Regions from separate parts of the Burkholderia sp. 22313 genome, predicted to be linked through region 3. Evidence: riboswitches for the same ligand, from Rfam matches in the RefSeq annotation. Region 3 holds a riboswitch; each other region holds the start of a gene.
What was found. Region 3 has a riboswitch for cobalamin ahead of ACTJKF_RS05090 (FecCD family ABC transporter permease). Riboswitches for the same ligand answer to the same signal wherever they lie in the genome.
Positions count from the first base shown of each region.

Region 1: linked by a shared signal. The riboswitch ahead of cobG (precorrin-3B synthase) and the one ahead of ACTJKF_RS05090 (FecCD family ABC transporter permease) in region 3 are both predicted to bind cobalamin.
Region 2: linked by a shared signal. The riboswitch ahead of ACTJKF_RS09005 (HoxN/HupN/NixA family nickel/cobalt transporter) and the one ahead of ACTJKF_RS05090 (FecCD family ABC transporter permease) in region 3 are both predicted to bind cobalamin.

Region 1 covers NZ_JBQEON010000008.1:36,460-42,299, reverse strand. Annotated here, with positions in the region: gene cobJ (precorrin-3B C(17)-methyltransferase) at 1-1,013, opposite strand, end outside; gene ACTJKF_RS08920 (precorrin-2 C(20)-methyltransferase) at 1,010-1,744, opposite strand; gene ACTJKF_RS08915 (precorrin-8X methylmutase) at 1,741-2,367, opposite strand; gene cobG (precorrin-3B synthase) at 2,360-3,721, opposite strand; cobalamin riboswitch at 3,828-4,018, opposite strand; gene cbiE (precorrin-6y C5,15-methyltransferase (decarboxylating) subunit CbiE) at 4,223-5,467, shown strand; gene ACTJKF_RS08900 (cobalt-precorrin-5B (C(1))-methyltransferase) at 5,467-5,840, shown strand, end outside.
Region 2 covers NZ_JBQEON010000008.1:57,489-63,328, forward strand. Annotated here, with positions in the region: gene cobN (cobaltochelatase subunit CobN) at 1-552, opposite strand, end outside; gene cobW (cobalamin biosynthesis protein CobW) at 559-1,647, opposite strand; gene ACTJKF_RS09005 (HoxN/HupN/NixA family nickel/cobalt transporter) at 1,673-2,731, opposite strand; cobalamin riboswitch at 2,917-3,180, opposite strand; cobalamin riboswitch at 3,306-3,541, shown strand; gene cobA (uroporphyrinogen-III C-methyltransferase) at 3,652-4,461, shown strand; gene ACTJKF_RS09015 (cobalamin biosynthesis protein) at 4,461-4,835, shown strand; gene cobO (cob(I)yrinic acid a,c-diamide adenosyltransferase) at 4,870-5,472, shown strand; gene ACTJKF_RS09025 (cobyrinate a,c-diamide synthase) at 5,476-5,840, shown strand, end outside.
Region 3 covers NZ_JBQEON010000004.1:59,135-64,974, forward strand. Annotated here, with positions in the region: gene cobT (nicotinate-nucleotide--dimethylbenzimidazole phosphoribosyltransferase) at 1-672, opposite strand, end outside; gene ACTJKF_RS05085 (ABC transporter ATP-binding protein) at 725-1,537, opposite strand; gene ACTJKF_RS05090 (FecCD family ABC transporter permease) at 1,534-2,532, opposite strand; cobalamin riboswitch at 2,971-3,224, opposite strand; gene ACTJKF_RS05095 (ATPase) at 3,391-3,741, shown strand; gene ACTJKF_RS05100 (cell division protein ZapA) at 3,738-4,052, shown strand; RNA gene ssrS (6S RNA) at 4,133-4,314, shown strand; gene ACTJKF_RS05110 (EVE domain-containing protein) at 4,386-4,847, shown strand; gene ACTJKF_RS05115 (SIMPL domain-containing protein) at 5,040-5,780, shown strand.

The sequences.
Region 1 (5,840 bases), on a different contig from region 3:
ACCGTCAGGCGGCCGCGCGCACGGCCGAGCGTGGCGGGGTCGACGGGCTGCGACGCCACCGCGCACGCGAGGCCGTCGGACCTGGCGCGCAGCGTGTGCGCGACGCGCAACGTGCTGCCGAGCAGGGCCGCGGCATCGAGGTTGCCGGCGCGCGCGAGGTCGTCGGCGTCAGCATGAGCGTGGGCGAAATCGACATCGGCGAAGCGCAGCGGCACACCCAGCGTCCGCGCCGCCGCTTCGACCTGCGCGTCGCCGAGCAACGTCGCCGGCGCGACCAGCGCCGCAAGCGCCAGCCGCGCGAGCCCCTGCGTATCCAGCAGCGCGTCGATGCGTTCGGCGAGCGACGGCGAAGCAGCGGCCCGCACGCCGCTTGCCTCGATGCCGACCACCACGCTGCGCGGATGAATCACCAGTTCGTCGCGCGCGCCGCGCCACGCATCGGGCGTCACGCGAATCGCATGCGCGGCCGCGTCGTCGCGCGGCAGCGCGACGTCGTCGAGCCACGGCGCTGCGCCGTCGATGCGCGTGGCCGCGCCCGCGAGCAGGTCGGACACGAAGCGCTTGCCTTGCTGGAGATCCGCGAGCGCATAGCCGTCGGGCGGATTGAGCACGCACGCGCCGAAGCGCAGCTCGCCGCTCGTCGTGATCGCCGGCGCGACGCCGACGCATGCGGCGATTTCGCGCGCGATCGCGTTGACGCCCGTCAGCCCGCCGAGCAGCGGCACGACGGCCGAACCGTCTTCCGCGACCGCGAGCACCGGCGGCTCGACGCCCTTGTCGGACAGCGCGGGCGCGACGCAACGGATCACGATGCCGGCCGCGCACAGCGCGACGATCGGCAGCCCGCGCGCGTAAAGCTCGCGCAGATGGGCGCCGAGTTCGTCGAACGGCACGTCGGCCGCGACGCGCGACGCAAGCCCGTGCACCAGCGCGCCCGGATAGCGCGCCTGGATGCGCCGCGCGGTATCGAGCGCGCCCGCGCCGAGAATCACGATCGCGGGCGGAGTCGTCATCCTTGCCATTTTTCCCCCGGCACGACCAGCAGCGAGAAATACGGCGACGCCATCGGATCGACTTCGTCGAGCGGCACGATGCGCTGAGTCGCCATCGTCGCGCGCTCGACGTACCGCGCGCGCTTCGCGAGCCCCAGTTCGTCGAGCACGCGCCGCACCTTGTCGAAGTTGCGGCCGAGCTTCATCACGACGGCCGCGTCGGCCTGCGCGAGCCGCGCGCGCAGTTCGTCCGCCGGCAGCACGCCCGACAGCACCGACAGGCTCTGGTTGCGATAGACGAGCGGCTGCCCGAGCACGGCCGTGCCGCCGAGCATCGCGCACACGCCCGGGATCACTTCGGTGTCGTAGCGCGGCGCGAGGCGATCGTGCAGGTACATGTACGACCCGTAGAAGAACGGATCGCCTTCGCAGATCACCGCGACGTCGCGCCCGGCCTCGAGATGCGACGCGACGATCTCGGCCGCCGTGTCGTAGAAATCGGCGATCACCGTCTCGTAGCAGAGCGGCGGCGGCAGCGCCTCGGTCGTCACCGGATAGACGAGCGGCAGTTGCGTCTGCGCGTCGAGCAGGTGCGCCTCGACGATGCCGTACGCATTGCCTTTCTTGCCCTTCGCGACGAAATACGCAACCACCGGCGCGGCCTGCAGAACGCGCAGCGCCTTGATCGTCATCAGTTCAGGGTCGCCGGGGCCGACGCCGACCCCGAACAGGCGTCCGCGCGGGGCGGTCATTCGGCCTCCGTCGCGAGTGCGTTGACCGCGGCGGCGGCCATCGCGCTGCCGCCGCGCCGGCCGAGCAGCGCGACGTACGGCACGCCGCGGCTGTTCGCGTCGAGCATCGCCTTCGACTCGGCCGCGCCGATGAAGCCGACCGGAAAGCCGAGAATCAGCGCGGGGCGCGGCGCGCCGGCGTCGATCATGTCGAGCAGGTGGAACAGCGCGGTCGGCGCGTTGCCGATCACGACGACGCTGCCGGCCAGATGCGCTCGCCACAGTTCGAGCGCCGCGGCCGAGCGCGTGTTGCCGAGATGCCGCGCGAGGTCGGGCACTTCCGGCTCGCCAAGCGTGCAGAGCACGCGATTGCCGGCCGGCAGCCGCGCGCGCGTGATGCCTTCGGCGACCATCTTCGCGTCGCACAGGATCGGCGCGCCCGCCGCAAGGGCGGTGCGGCCCGCCGTGCCGGCGCCGGCCGAGAAGCGCAGGTCGTAGACGACATCGACCATCCCGCACGCGTGGATCACGCGCACCGCGAGCTTCTCGAGATCGGGCGGAACCCGCGACAGGTCGGCCTCGGCGCGGATCGTCGCGAACGACTGGCGGTAGATTTCCTGCCCGTCGCGAATGTAGTCAAGCATCGGTGGTGTCCTGGCTGTGCCGCGCGCCCGTGAGTCGGGCCGCGGCCTGGTCAATCGTCAGATGGCGCGCGAGCGGGGCGCCGAGGCCCGCGCCGGCATCGCGCCGGTAAAGGTCGTAGCGGGCGGGCGCCACCGCGACGAGCGTGTGTGTAGCGGGGTGCGGCAGCGCACAGTGGCGCTCGCAGCCGGTCAGGTGCACGTCGGCCGGGTATGCGACGCGCGCGGCGAGCGCGAGCGCATCGCGTTTCGTATCGGCGCGCGATTTCGCGCAACCCGCGCTGCCGGTGCAGGCGACGAGCGACGCCAGCGGGGCGGACGGCGTGCAGACGAGACCGAGCGACGCGAGACCGTCGAGCACGGCCGGCGCACGTTCGTGCCGCACGCCGTGCACGAACACGCCTTGCCACGGCGTCATCGACAGCGTGCCGTCGCCATCGGAGTCGGCAAGCGCCGCCAGCCGTTCCAGTTGCGTCGCGTCGAGCCGGCCGAGCACGCATTGCGCGCCGATGCTGCTGTGCTGCGTGTCGAGCGACGGCCGGGCGCCGAAGCGCAGCGCCGGATCGGCCGGCGTACGCCGCCAGCCGGCCAGTGCCGGATCGGTGTCGAGCGGAAAGGGCGCGTAGTGCTGCGTGCGCTCGCGCAACGCGCATTCGCGGCCGGTCGCGAGTAATCCGCGCATCCGCGTGACGTCGGCCGGCGCGAGATCGAGAAACGCGAGCAGTAACGCATGGACCAGCGCGACGGCCTGGTCCGGCGCCACGTCGAACGACGCGGGCGAATCGTCCGACGAAACCGGCGGACAGCCGGCCAGGCCCGCGGCGATGCGCACCGCGCCGTCGCCGCGACGCCACGCGGCGAGCCAGATGTCGTGCGGATGATCGAGTGCCGCGACCGCTTCGCCGCCGTCGAGCTGGATCGAGAATTTCGGCGACAGCTCGCCACGGCGCGGCTCGCGCGCGAGCATGTCGAGCAACGGCAGCGCGAGTGCGTGGCTGTCGAGCAACGCGTCGGGATCGCGCCCCGCGAGCGGGCTGAGCATCAGGTTGCGGACGTCGTCGGCCGCGGCGAGCGCGGCGCGGTCCGGAGCCGGATCGCCGCGGCTCGCGCGCGGGCCGAGCCCGGCATCGAGCAACGCGCTGGCCAGCGAATCGGCCGCGCCGTCGCGTATGCCGCGCAGCTGGAGATTCGCGCGATTGGTCGCGTCGATCGCCCCGGAGCCGTAGGCGCGGGCCGCGGCGGCGATCGCGCGCGCCTGGCGCGCATCGAGCCGGCCGCCCGGCAGCTTGATCCTGCACAATCCGCCATCGGCGGCCGCGACGACGCGCATGAGCCCCGGGCAAGCCGACGGGCGCACGACGGACGACGCAGGAATCGAAACGGGGGCGGAACTCACGGGATACCGGGACAGTGTCGCGCCGCGGCCAACGCATCGGTACACCCCGCCCGACGCCGACTGGCACGCACGCACTTTCAGGCCGGCAGGTCTCCTGGCTGACAGGTCGGCGCCGGCTCCCGGCCTTCCCGGTGAATCCAGTGGCATGAGGGGGAGCGCGGCTCGCTGTCTACAGTTGCGGGGGCAGCCACAGCGGCGCGAAGCGCGCCCTGTGTTCCCTCTTCGGCCCCGAAGGGCACCGGCGAACGAACGGCCGTAGGATACCCGATTTCCGCGGTGCTTCGCGACCGCCGAACGGGTGCCGTGACCTAGGCGAAACGGCGTCCGGCATCGGCGCCCCGGCAGATGAAACGCGCGATGGAACACGGTACCATGCCGACTTTCGCAACGCGGACGGCCGCACCGGCGCCTTCACGGCCGCCGTGCGGCGACTCGATGGAATCGGATGAAGGGGAAGGGTGCATGACGGCGTGGCTGACGATAGTGGGCATCGGCGACGACGGCTACGCGGGGCTCGGGCGCGGCGCGCGGCGCGCGCTGTTCGAGGCGGCGCGGGTCGTCGGTGCGAAGCGGCACCTCGACATGCTGCCTGCGCGGCTGCCGGCCGCCCGCGAAGCGTGGCCGTCGCCGTTCGATGTGTCGGGCCTGCTCGCGCAGCGCGGCACGCCGGTCTGCGTGCTCGCGAGCGGCGACCCGATGCTGTTCGGCGTCGGTGCCACGCTCGCGCGCGAACTCGCCCCCGACGAATGGCGCGTGCTGCCCGCCCCATCGTCGCTGTCGCTGGCGGCCGCGCGGCTCGGCTGGGCGTTGCAGGACACCGGCGCGGTGTCGCTCGTCGGCCGGCCGCTCGCGACGCTCGCGCGTCACCTGCTGCCGGGCCGGCGGCTGTTCGTGCTGAGCGCCGACGGCCGCACGCCGGCCACGGTCGCCGCCGAACTGACCGCGCGCGGCTTCGGCCCGACGCGCATCAGCGTGTTCGAACATCTCGGCGGCCCGCTCGAGCGGCGTCTCGACAGCCTCGCGCAGGACTGGCACGTCGGCGAAACCGCCGCGCTCAACCTTGTCGCCCTCGACTGCCAGGCCGGCCCCGATGCGCCGCGCCGTGCGCTCACGCCCGGCCTGCCCGACGACGCCTACCGCCACGACGGCCAGTTGACCAAGCGCGACATGCGCGCGTTGACGCTCGGGCGCCTCGCACCCGCACCCGGCGAGCTGCTGTGGGACGTCGGCGCGGGCAGCGGCTCGATCGGCATCGAATGGATGCGCGCGCATCCGTCGTGCCAGGCGATCGCGATCGAGTCGCATGCGGAGCGCCAACGCTTCATCGAGCACAACCGCGACGCGCTCGGCGTGCCGGGCCTGCAACTCGTCGCGGGCCGCGCACCCGATGCGCTCGCGGGGCTCGCCGTGCCCGACGCGGTCTTCATCGGCGGTGGCGCGACCGCAGCCGGCGTGCTCGACGCGTGCTGGCGGGCGCTGAAACCCGGCGGCCGGCTCGTCGCGAACGCGGTCACGCTGCAAGGCGAACTGGCGCTCGCCGCGTGGCGCGACGCGCACGGCGGCACGCTCACGCGTGTGTCGCTCGCGCACGCCGAGCCGCTCGGCCGCTTCGACACGTGGCGGCAGCCGTTGCCCGTCACGCTGTATGACGTGCGCAAGCCCGATTCCGCGGTCGCGGACGCCGCGCACGTCACGGACCTCCCCTGATGCGCGACGAAACCCCCGAACAACCGGCACCGCTGCGGTTCGGCTACACGACCGGCAGCTGCGCGACCGCGACGTCGCTCGCCGCCGCGCGCCTGCTGCTCGCGGGCCGCGCGGACGATGCGGTCGAGATCGTGTTGCCGAAGGGGCAGCGCGTGATGATGCGGCTCGAGTTCTGCCGCGCCATGGCCGACGGCGCCGAGGCCGGCACGCTCAAGGACGCCGGCGACGATCCGGACGTCACGCACGGCGCGCTGATCTTCGCGCGCGTCGCGCTGGCCGCCGCGCCCGGTGTGCGTTTTCATGCGGGGCCGGGCGTCGGCACCGTCACGCGCGCGGGGCTCACGCTGCCCGTCGGCGAGCCGGCGATCAATCC
Region 2 (5,840 bases), on a different contig from region 3:
CGCCGGGTGATACAGCGCGGCGGCCGGCAGCGGGCGCGGCAACGCGGGTTCGGCGCCGAACCCGAGCGTATGGAACGCGATGCTGCGCAGCAATGCTTCGGCGTTGTGCATCCCGCCTTCGCGCAGGTAGCGCCACCACAGCCGGCACAGATCGGGCGCGACGGTGCTCTTCGCGACGAGGTTCGGGTCTTCCTGCAGGTCGCCCGAGAACATCGCGAGCTGCTGCCGCCGTTTCGACGCGAGCGACACCGCCTGTTCGATCCCGTACGGCCAGTACGCCTCGCCGCCGAGATGATCGATCACGACCGTCTTCGCGTGACGCAGCACGTCGTCGACGTAGAAATCGACGGACGCCGGCTGCCGCAGGAACGTGACGTTCGCGAGCCGCACGCCCGGAAAACCGGCCGGCAGCGTCGGCACGACGCTGGCCAGCAGCGACAGCGTCGTGTCGGCCGAGCTCAGGATCACGATGTCGGCCGGCTGCTGGTCGATCCGGATGACGCCCTGCGTGTCGTCGACGAAGCCGCCCGGCGTGGTGCGCAGCAGATGCATCGTGCGTTACGCCTGTTGCATTTCGGCGGCGCAGGCCGCGTCGAACGCGCGCTGCAAGGCGGCCGCGTCGAGCGCCTCGCCGATCAGCACGAAGCGGCTCGCGCGCGCTTCGCCGTCCTGCCAGCGACGGTCGAAATAGCTGTCGAAACGGCGGCCGACGCCCTGGATCACGAGCCGCATCGGCGCATCGGGCAGCGCCGCGAAGCCTTTTGCGCGATAGATCGTGTGGGTCTCGACCACGCGCTGCAGCGCGGCGATCGTCGCTTCGCGCGAGCCGGCGTCGCCCGCCACCACCACCGAATCGAAATCGTCGTGATGATGGTCGTGATCGCCGTCGTCGGCCGAGCCGTGATGGTCGTGGCGCAGGTGGATCGTGTCCTCCGACGCCGACTCGAGCCCGAGCAGCATCGCGAGATCGAGTTCGCCGCGCGTCGCGCGCACGATCTTCACCTGCGGCGGGATTTCCTCGCGGATCGCGGCTTCGACTTCGGCGAACGGCGCATCGCCGACCAGGTCGGCCTTGTTCACGATCACGAGATCGGCCGACGACAGCTGATCGGCGAACAGTTCGTGCAGCGGCGATTCGTGGTCGAGGTTCGGATCGGCGCGGCGCTGCGCGTCGACGGCCTGCGGGTTCTCCGCGAACTGGCCGCTCGCGGCGGCCGGCCCGTCGACGACGGTCACGACCGCGTCGACCGTGAAGCTGTTGCGGATGGTCGGCCAGTTGAAGGCCTGGACGAGCGGCTTCGGCAACGCGAGGCCCGACGTCTCGATCAGCACGTGGTCGAGGTCGGCGCGGCGCTCGACGAGCGCTTCCATCACCGGGTAGAACTCTTCCTGCACGGTGCAGCACAGGCAGCCGTTCGCGAGTTCGTACAGCTGGCCGGCCGCTTCGTCCTGCGCGCCGTCCGCGTCGTCGCAGCCGATGCCGCAGCCCTTGAGGATTTCGCCGTCGATGCCGAGCTCGCCGAATTCGTTGACGATCACCGCGATGCGGCGGCCTTCGGCGTGCTGCAGGATGTGCCGCATCAGCGTGGTCTTGCCGCTGCCGAGAAAGCCCGTGACGATCGTGACGGGAAGCTTGCGTAGGGTCATGGTGGGTCCTGTGGAGAAAAGGGAGTCAGGCCGAGAGCGTCACGTCGATCTCGTCGTAGCGTTTGAGGCGGTAGATTGCGGCCGATACGATCCAGCACGCGAGGAACAGGCCGATCACGACGTAGCCGAGCATCCCGAAATGCGAGGCGACCATCGTCGAGAAACGCCACACCGGGCCCTGCAGCGAGAGTTTATCCGCGAGCAGCGCAAGCACCTCGATGCCGCCGATCAGCGCGGCAACCAGCACCGACACGAACGTGATCGTCATGTTGTAGTAAATCTTGCGGATCGGCCGCACGTATGCCCAGCGGTATGCGCCCATCATCAGGATGCCGTCGGTCGTGTCGACGAGCGTCATGCCTGCGGTAAACAGCGCCGGCAGCGCCATCACCGACCAGAACGACATGCCGCCCTGCACCTGCGTCGCCGAAATGCCGAACAGCGCGATCTCGGTCGCGGTATCGAAGCCGAAGCCGAACAGGAAGCCGACCGGATACAGGTGCCAGCTGCGCGACACGAGGCGGAACAGCGGCCGGAACAGGCGCGCGAGCACGCCGCGCTGGTTCATCAGCATGTCGAGATCGGCATCGACGATCGCCTCGCCGCGGCGGGCCGCGCGAAACGTCCGGTACACGGAGATCAGGATCAGCAGGTTCGCGGCCGCGAGCACCAGCAGGAAGAACGCGGACACGCTCGTGCTGATCACGCCGCCCCAGGTCTTCATGCTCTCGAAGCGCGCGAGCGACGCCGCGGTCAGCGCGACGGCCACCGACATCACGATCACCACGGTCGAATGCCCGAGCGAGAAGAACAGGCCCGCGCCGAGCGGGCTGCGGCCTTCCTGCATCAGCTTGCGCGTGACGTTGTCGATCGCGGCGATATGGTCGGCATCGACCGCGTGGCGCAGCCCGAACACGTACGCGAGCAGCGCGGTGCCCAGCAGCACGGGCTGGTCGCGAAACGCGACGAAGGCCCAGATCCACGCGGCGACGTTGAATGCGACGAGCAATGAGTAGATCGCGACGATTTTGCCGCGCAGCCCGGACGGACTGTCGTTGAACAGGCGGAAGAACGAGTCGAGCATGATGCTCCCTTGCGAACGGTCGACATGATGAATGCCAACACGGCTGCCGCGTGCCCTGCCCGCGCCGCCTGCCGCTCGCCGCGCCGGCCCGCGCGCATGCTGCGGACGGATCGGCGGAGGAAGCGGGAAACGCTCGGACGTCCGGGCGTACTGCGGCCGTGGACGATGCGCCGCCTCCCCGCGGCGCTGAACCCAACGTTTCGGCCGGTATCCGGGCTGACGAACACGCCGCTTCGCCTTCCCGGATGCGCGGCATCCAGTGGCGGTCGTCCGCATGCGACAGGCATGCGGCGAAGCGGCGCTGCGTCGCGCTTGCGCGCGACGCGTTCGCTTACCGTTGCGGGGGCAGCACAGGTTGGCTCGACTGCGGCGCAGGCAGGCTCCCTGTTTCCCGTTTAACTGCGCGCGCCGGAGCGGCACGCGCGAGCACCAAAACGCGTGCGAGTGTAGGCGGCGGTGCGGGGAGCGTCAAGGCGGGACGGGCCGTCCGGGGGCATTCGGCCGGCGCCCGGCATGATGCCGGAAGCCGTATCCGGCCCTTGCGCGGCAGGTTCGCGCGGGCCGGCCGCTGTGCTATCGTATGCGCCGCGTTCGGTGCTCGCATGCGCATTCCGTGCATGCAGTTAAACGGGAAACAGGAGGCGGACATCCGCCCGGCCTGTGCTGTCCCCGCAACGGTACGCCGCCCGCGCGCCGCGATTCCCCCGCACGCGCCCAGGCCGCCCGCGATGCCACTGCCCTTCAGCGGGCGGGAAGGCTGCGGCCTGGCAAGCGGCCAGCCCGGATACCGGCCGACGCAAGGGGCGAGCCTGCGGCTCGCCGAACGCCCGATCCGCGGGGGACGGATGGGGTGCGCATTTCGCCCGCGCTCGCGCGGGCTTCGCCCGATCCGTCATGCACTGCCTGTCCGCCGGCCGCCGATGTGCCGCTCGCTGTCCCCTTTCCACTGCCACGACACGGTGCGCGCCGTGCCGCGTCCGATGAGCCGCGCCTGGCTCGTCGGCGCCGGCCCCGGCGACGCCGATCTGCTCACGCTGAAGGCCGTGCGCGCGATCGCCGCGGCCGACGTGCTGCTCGTCGACGATCTCGTGAACCCCGACGTGCTGCGCCATGCGCGCGCCGACGCGCGCATCGAGCACGTCGGCAAGCGCGGCGGCCATGCGTCGACCCCGCAGGAAACGATCGTCGCCGCGATGCTCGCGCACCTGCGCGCGGGCCGCAGCGTCGCGCGGCTCAAGGGCGGCGATCCGTTCGTGTTCGGCCGCGGCGGCGAGGAGTTGCTCGCGGTCGGCGCGGCGGGTTTCCCGGTCGAGGTCGTGAACGGCATCACGGCCGGGATCGCCGCGCCGGCCGCGCTCGGCATTCCGGTCACGCATCGCGGCGACGCGCAGGGCGTGATCTTCGTCACGGGCCACGGCGCGGGCGCCGACGAACCCGACTGGCGCGCGCTGGCCGCGACGCGCATGACGATCGTCGTCTACATGGGCATTCGTCGGCTCGCCGCGATCGCGGCCGCGCTGCTTGACGGCGGCCTGCCCGGCGACACGCCGTGCGCGGCGATCGAAAACGCGACGCGCGACGCACAGCGGCACGTGCTGGCCACGCTCGACACGGTCGTCGAGCGCGTGGCCGCGACCGCGATCGGTTCGCCCGCGATCGTCGTGATCGGCCGCGTCGCGGCGCTCGCCGACGATCCCGCGGTGCGCGCGGCGCTCGGCGGCCGCGGCTGATGCGCGTCGCGCTCGGCGTCGGGTTCCGCGCGGGCGTGAGCGCCGCGCAACTCGACGCCGCGATCCGCGCGGCGCTCGCGCACTACCCGGGCGCCGCGCCGGCCGTTATCGCGACGCTCGCCGACAAGGCACGGGCCCGACCGCTGCGCACGCTGTGCGCGCGACGCGGCTGGCCGCTCGTCGCATTCGACGCGGCGCAGCTCGCGCAATGCGCCGAACCGGCATTGAGCGGCCCGTCGACTGTCGCGCTGGCGCGTTTCGGCGTCGCGGGCGTGGCCGAGCCGTGCGCGCGGCTGGCGGCACCCAACGGCCGGCTGCTCGGCCCCAAATCCATCCTGGGCGGCGTGACGGTCGCGCTCGCCGGCCCGCTCTGAATCCTTTGTTCCGCTTTCGACAGGACGACTCCCGATGAAAACCGATGCCGAATCCCATCAACGGATGACCGAACGCCGTCGCGCCGGCCATGAAAAGAAGCAGGCTGCCGCCACGCAGGAAAAGGGCCTGCTGATCGTCAACACCGGCAACGGCAAGGGCAAGAGCACGGCCGCGTTCGGCATGGCCGTGCGCGTGCTCGGCCACGGCATGCGGCTCGGCGTCGTGCAGTTCATCAAGGGCGCGCTGCATACGTCCGAGCGCGATTTCCTCGGCGCGGTCGCGCAATGCGACTTCGTGACGATGGGCGACGGCTACACGTGGAACACGCAGGACCGCGACGCCGACATCGCGACCGCGCGCAAGGGCTGGGACGAGGCACGCCGAATGATCGAAAGCGGCGAGTACCGGATGGTGATCCTCGACGAGCTGAACACCGTGCTGAAGTACGAATACCTGCCGCTCGACGAAGTGCTCGCGACGCTCGCCGCGCGGCCGGATGCGGTGCACGTCGTCGTCACGGGGCGGCATGCGCCCGATGCGCTGGTCGAGGCGGCCGACCTCGTCACCGAAATGCGGCTCGTCAAGCACCCGTACAAGGAGCAAGGCGTGAAGGCGCAGCGCGGCGTGGAGTTCTGACCGATGCCGGCCTGCCCCGCGCTGTTCGTCAGCGCGCCCGCGTCCGGCCAGGGCAAGACCTCGGTGACGGCCGGCCTTGCGCGGCTGCACCGGCGGCTCGGCCGGCGCGTGCGCGTGTTCAAGACCGGGCCGGACTTTCTCGATCCGATGCTGCTCGAACGCGCGAGCGGCGCACCCGTGCATGCGCTCGATCTCGGGATGGTCGGTGAAGCCGGCTGCCGCGCGCTGCTCGCCGAGGCCGCGCGCGACGCGGACCTGATCCTGATCGAAGGCGTGATGGGCCTGTTCGACGGCACGCCGAGCAGCGCCGATCTCGCGATCGCGTTCGACGTGCCGGTCGTCGCGGTGATTGCGGCGAAGGCGATGGC
Region 3 (5,840 bases):
GCGCTTGTGCGCGAGCCCCTGGTCGTCGAGGCCCGTGCCGCGCCCGACACACGCGTCGATCGGCACGTCGAGCAGCCGGCTCATCAGGCACGCGGCCGACGACGTGTTCGCGATCCCCATTTCACCAAAGCCGATCACGTTCGTGCCGAGCGATGCGTGCAGGCGCACGCGCGCCGCGCCGGCGGCGAGCGCCGTCAGCGCGTCGTCGCGCGTCATCGCGGGTTCGGCCGCGAAGTTGCGCGTGCCGCGCGCGACCGGCAGCGACACGAGCCGGTCGGACACCGGCAGCGGCGACGCGACGCCCGCATCGACGATCTCGAGCGCGCTCTGCGCGACACTCGAGAACGCATTGATCGCCGCGCCGCCGGCCAGGAAGTTCGCGACCATCTGCGCGGTGACCGACTGCGGATACGGGCTCACGCCCTCGGCCGCGATCCCGTGGTCGCCGGCGAACACGATCGTCACGGGGCGCTGCACCTGCGGCCGCTCGGTGCGCTGGATCAGGCCGATCTGCAGCGCGATCGCCTCGAGCTGGCCGAGACTGCCGGGCGGCTTGGTCTTGTGATCGATCACATGCTGCAGGCGCTTGCGCAGCACGTCGTCGAGCGGCGCGATCGCGGGCGGGAAATCGGTGTGGGCGGTCTCGGCGGTCTGGGCGGTCGAATTCGTCATCGGAAGGTTGCCTCGTTGGCGCGGCCGGTGCCGCGCGTCGAAAGAAGGAAGATCATCGCCGCTCGGGCCACGCGGGCAACAGCGCGTCGCGGCCGTTCTCGCGGATCAGCACGAGCGGATAGCCGAACGCGTCGCTCGCGCGCGCCGGCGTCAGCACGTCGTGCACGGGGCCGGCCCACGCGTGACCGCGGCCGTCGAGCAACAGCGCGTGCGTCGCGAAACGCCGCGCGAGATTCAGGTCGTGGCACGAGAACAGCACCGTGCGCGGGCCCGCGTCGAGCCACGCATTCAACGCGGTCAGGCCGTCGATCTGGTGATGCAGGTCGAGATGCGCGAGCGGTTCGTCGAGCAACATCAGCGGCGCGTCCTGGCACAGCGTCGCGGCCAGCGCGACGCGCTGCCGCTCGCCGCCCGACAGCGACAGCACGTCGCGCGACGCGAGCGCGGTCAGCCCGAACGTCGCGAGCGCGTCGTGCGCGGCCGCGCGGTCGCCGTCGCGCTCCCAGCCCCAGCCGCCGAGATACGGAAAGCGGTTGAGCAGCACCGTGTCGAATACCGTCGCACTGAAGGCGTCGTGCAGTTGCTGCGGCATCAGCGCGCGGCGCCGCGCGAGCTGTTCGGGCGGCCACGCAGCGAGCGGCCGGCCGTCGATCGCGACCTGGCCGCCGGCCGGCTGCTGCAGGCCTGCGAGCGTCGCGAGCAGCGTCGTCTTGCCGGCGCCGTTCGGCCCCGCGACGCACCAGATCTCGCCGGGCCGGAACGCCTGCGTGAAGCCGGCGAGCAACGTCCGCTCGCCGGCCTTCAGTGTCAGGTCGACTGCCGCATAGGCGATGTCGCCGGCGGTGTGCGGTGCGGTGTGCGTCATCGCATCGGTCTCCTCAGCAACATCCACAGGAACACCGGCACGCCGGCCAACGCGGTCATCACGCCGACCGGCAATTGCGCGGGCGCGATCGCGGTGCGCGCGAGCAGGTCCGCCGCCATCACGCCGCCGCCGCCCGCGAGCATTGCCGCCGGCAGCAGCATGCGCTGGTCGTTGCCGAAGGCGAGCCGCAGCGCGTGCGGCACGACGAGGCCGACGAAGCCGATCGTGCCGGCCGTCGTCACTGCCGCCGCGGCGGCCAGCGACGCGACGAGATAGATCCGCACGCGCAGTCGCGCGACCGGCACGCCGAGCGCGAGCGCGGTCGCGTCGCCGCGCAGCAGCACGTTCAGTTGCGGCGCGGCCGGCAGCGCGACACAGGCGGCCAGCAGCAGCGCGCCCCATGCGAACCACGGCGCCGTCACGCCGTTCAGGTCGCCCGTCAGCCAGAAGATGATGCCGCGCAGCCGCGCATCGGGCGCGAGCGACAACAGCAGCGTGACGAGCGCGCCCCACCCGGCCGCGATCACGACGCCCGTGAGCAGCAGTCGCGGCGACGCATCGCGCGAGTCGCCGCGCCACAGCTCGCGGCGCGCGAGCCCCAGCACCAGCGCGACCGACACGAGCGCGCCGGCGAACGCGGACGCATCGACGAGCCACCACGCGGCGCCCGCGATCATCGCGACGAGCGCGAAACCCGCCGCGCCACCGGACACGCCGAGCACGTACGGCTCCGCGAGCGGATTGCGCAGCAGCACCTGCAGCAGCGCGCCGGCCAGCGCGAGCAGCGCGCCGCACGCGAAGCCTGCTAGCGCGCGCGGCAATCGCAGCGTGCGCACAATGTCGGCGAACAGCGCGTCGCCGCCATGCGGCACGAGCGACCCAAGCGCCTGCCACGGCGACATCGGCACGCTGCCGATCGACAGCGACGCGACGAACAGCACCGCGACCACGGCCGCCAGCACGGCCCAGATCGCGGCGGCACGCGCGGCGCTCATGCGACGCGCGGCGCCGTGCATGACACGCGACACGTCGGCTGACCGCGGTGGCCGGCCGCGCGCGATACGGGCGCGCTGCGGCGTATTGCAGGCATAGACAAGCTCGTCATCCTTGTTGAACGGGTGGTTGCGGCGGTAGCGCCGCACGTCGGTCATGCCGGCATGCGACGGCCGCGCGCCGTCGGGCCGCACCTTCGCGCGGCCGGCGTTCTGCGCAATATAGTGGAAGGTGCGGCATCGGGTCGATTCGCGTGACGACGACGTGCGTCGCCATCGATCCGGACGAATCGGCATGCACCGCAGTCCGCGCGACCGCGGCAAACGGCAAGCCACGGCATGCGCCGGATGCCACGTGGACGATTGGGGTCAGCATCGAAGACAAGTCCCGTGAAGCACTGCGCGCCCCGCTTCCCCGCAGGCCGCGCGTCACGAAGCCCGTGCGGGCTCCTCGCCTCGGCCGGTATCCGGGCTGGCGGCATACCGGCTCGCCTTCCCGCGCGTGTCGCGCGCAGTGGCCCGCGCCCACGTGCGAACCTGCACGCGAAACGCGCCCGAGCCGGCCTGCGTCATGCGACGCGGCCGCTTACCGTTGCGGGGGCAGCGCAGGTTGGCGATCTCCGGGCGGAGTACGCGCCCTGCTTCCCGTTTAACCGCGCGACGCACGCGCGAGCACCGAGGCGGCGCCAGTTTAGGAGCGGGCCGCGCGAGCGTCAAGAAAGCGTCGAAAACGCGTGCGAAAGGCGTGCCGGACCCGCGTATTCGCGGCATGAAGCCGGGGTGTTACGACTGGAAACGTTACAGATGTCGGAATGCGCGTTATTCCGCGCTAAAATGCTGGGTCTTTAGAGGACGCAGCAGATGCTCAACGAACTCGAAACCTTATCTCAAAATATTGGCCGTCTGATTTCGCTGAACAAGCGCTATCACTCGGAACGGCTCGCGCTCGAGGAGCAGGTCGCGCAAATGCGCGCGGAAGCGGACACCGTCCGCGCGGAACTCGCGCAACTGCGCGACGAACGCAATGCGCTCGCGGCCGAGCGCGACACGCTGTCGGCAAAGATCGACGACGCCCAGGTCAAACTGAACGCGATTCTCGAAAAGCTGCCGCGCACGAAGAACGCCGAGCAAGCCGACAATCAGCTCGATCTGCTGGATGCGCAGGCGCGCACGGGCAGCGATGACGCGGCCAGCCACGGAGAACATGCATGAGCACCAAGCAGATCGAAGTCTCGATTCTCGGTCAGCCGTATCGGCTCGCCTGCTCGGCCGAAACCGAAGCGGCGCTGCTCGAGGCCGTCGCACGCGTCGACGCCGAAATGTCGAAGATCCGCGCGAACAGCTCGGTGCGCGGCACCGATCGCATCGCGGTGATGGCCGCGCTGTCGCTCGCCTCGGAATTGCTGCGGCTGCAAACGAGCGTGCGGCACGGTGAAGCATTTCCGGCGGAAGAAATCCGTCGTACAATGCACCAGATGAACGAACAGCTCGGCGCGGTGCTCGCACAGCACGAGACGCAGTAACGTTTGATCGATGCGTCGATTCCCCTTGATCTCGGCGATCAACGGTGGTCAAATTGGCGCAACGAAACACAGTTCAATCAGCTTCCCTGCCTGGTTCGCCAAGGTCATATATTCCTTGAACCAATGCCATGTGCACGGTTGCGGAAATTTGTAGCACGGGCGCGCGCGTCACTCTGTCTGATGTACCCGATGTGCTGCTAACTGCGACCAATTCTGAACCCCAGGTTCAGGATGCCGGCCTAGCGGCCAAGGCGGGGGCCTATCCAACGGCATCGGGCGAGTCCCGATGCCGTTTCCTTTTGTAGCAGCCTCTTTCTGCGTCGATCACGATCCATGCAATACTGGCTGATGAAGTCCGAACCGGACGAAGCAAGCATCGACGATCTCTCGCACGCGCCGCAGCACTCGCTGCCCTGGACCGGCGTGCGCAACTATCAGGCGCGCAATTTCATGCGCGACACGATGAAGATCGGCGACGGCGTGCTGTTCTATCACTCGAGCTGCCCTGAACCGGGCATCGCGGGCCTCGCCGAAGTCTCGTCCACGCCCTACCCCGATCCGACCCAGTTCGATCCGGACAGCCCGTATTACGATCCGAAGTCGACGCAGGAAGCACCGCGCTGGCTGCTCGTCGACGTGCGCTTCGTGAAAAAGTCGCCGCTCGTGCCGCTCGCCGCGCTGCGCGAACACGACGAACTCGCCGACATGCGCGTGCTCGCGCGCGGCAACCGGCTGTCGATCACGCCGGTCACGCGCGCCGAATGGCGCTTCATCACCGAAAAGCTGATGAAGTAGGCATGCGCGGCGACGCACGCCAAAGGTCAAATCCGGTCAACCCGCGCCACCGTCACGGAACTCGCGGCGCGTTCGCGCGGCCTAAGCAACCGCTGTCGCCCGATCGGGCCGGCGGCCGTTTTTTCGTCGCGCGGTTCGCCCGCGTCGCGCACGCGTGATCCGCCTGCGCGCCCTCGCACAAGGAGTCCAACAATGACCAGGAAAACCGCACTCGCGCTGTCGCTCGCCCTCGCCGCCGCCGTCCCCGTCGCGCTGACGCTCGCGTCGCCGGCCGTACACGCGCAGACCGCGAACCCGCACTTTCCGGAGCCGGCGGGTGTGCTGTCGTTGTCGTCGCAGGCCAGCGCCGACGTGCCGCAAGACATCATCCACATCACGTTGTTCTACGAACAGCAGGCGAAGGATCCGGGCAGCCTGACGTCCGCGCTGAACCAGCGCGCCGACGCGGCACTCGCGCAGGCGAAGGGCGTGTCGGGCGTCACCGCGCGCACCGGTGCGTTCTCCGTGTACCCGAGCACCGATCGCGACGGCAGGATCTCCGCATGGCGCGGCCGTACCGAAGTCGTGCTCGAATCGCGCGATTTCGCGGCGGCGTCAAAGCTCGCCGGCCAGTTGTCGAACCAGATGCAGGTCGCGAACGTCGAGTTCTCGCTGTCGCCCGAAGCGCAGCGCGCGGCCGAGCAGAAGCTCACGACCGAAGCGATCAAGTCGTTCCGCGCACGCGCGGACGAAGCCGCGAAGGCCTTCGGCTACGGCAGCTACTCGATTCGCGACGTGAACGTCGGCGGCGGCCGCAACGTGCAGCCGTACCCGCGCATGATGGCGATGGCCGCGGCGCCGATGGACAGCGCAAAGATGAGCGCGCCGATCTCGGTCGAGGGCGGCAAGACGACCGTGTCGGTCACCGTCAACGGTTCGGTGCAGATGAAGTAACGCGCATCGCGCTACGCTCGCCCGATGCGAAAACGCCGGCCTTCGGGCCGGCGTTTTTCA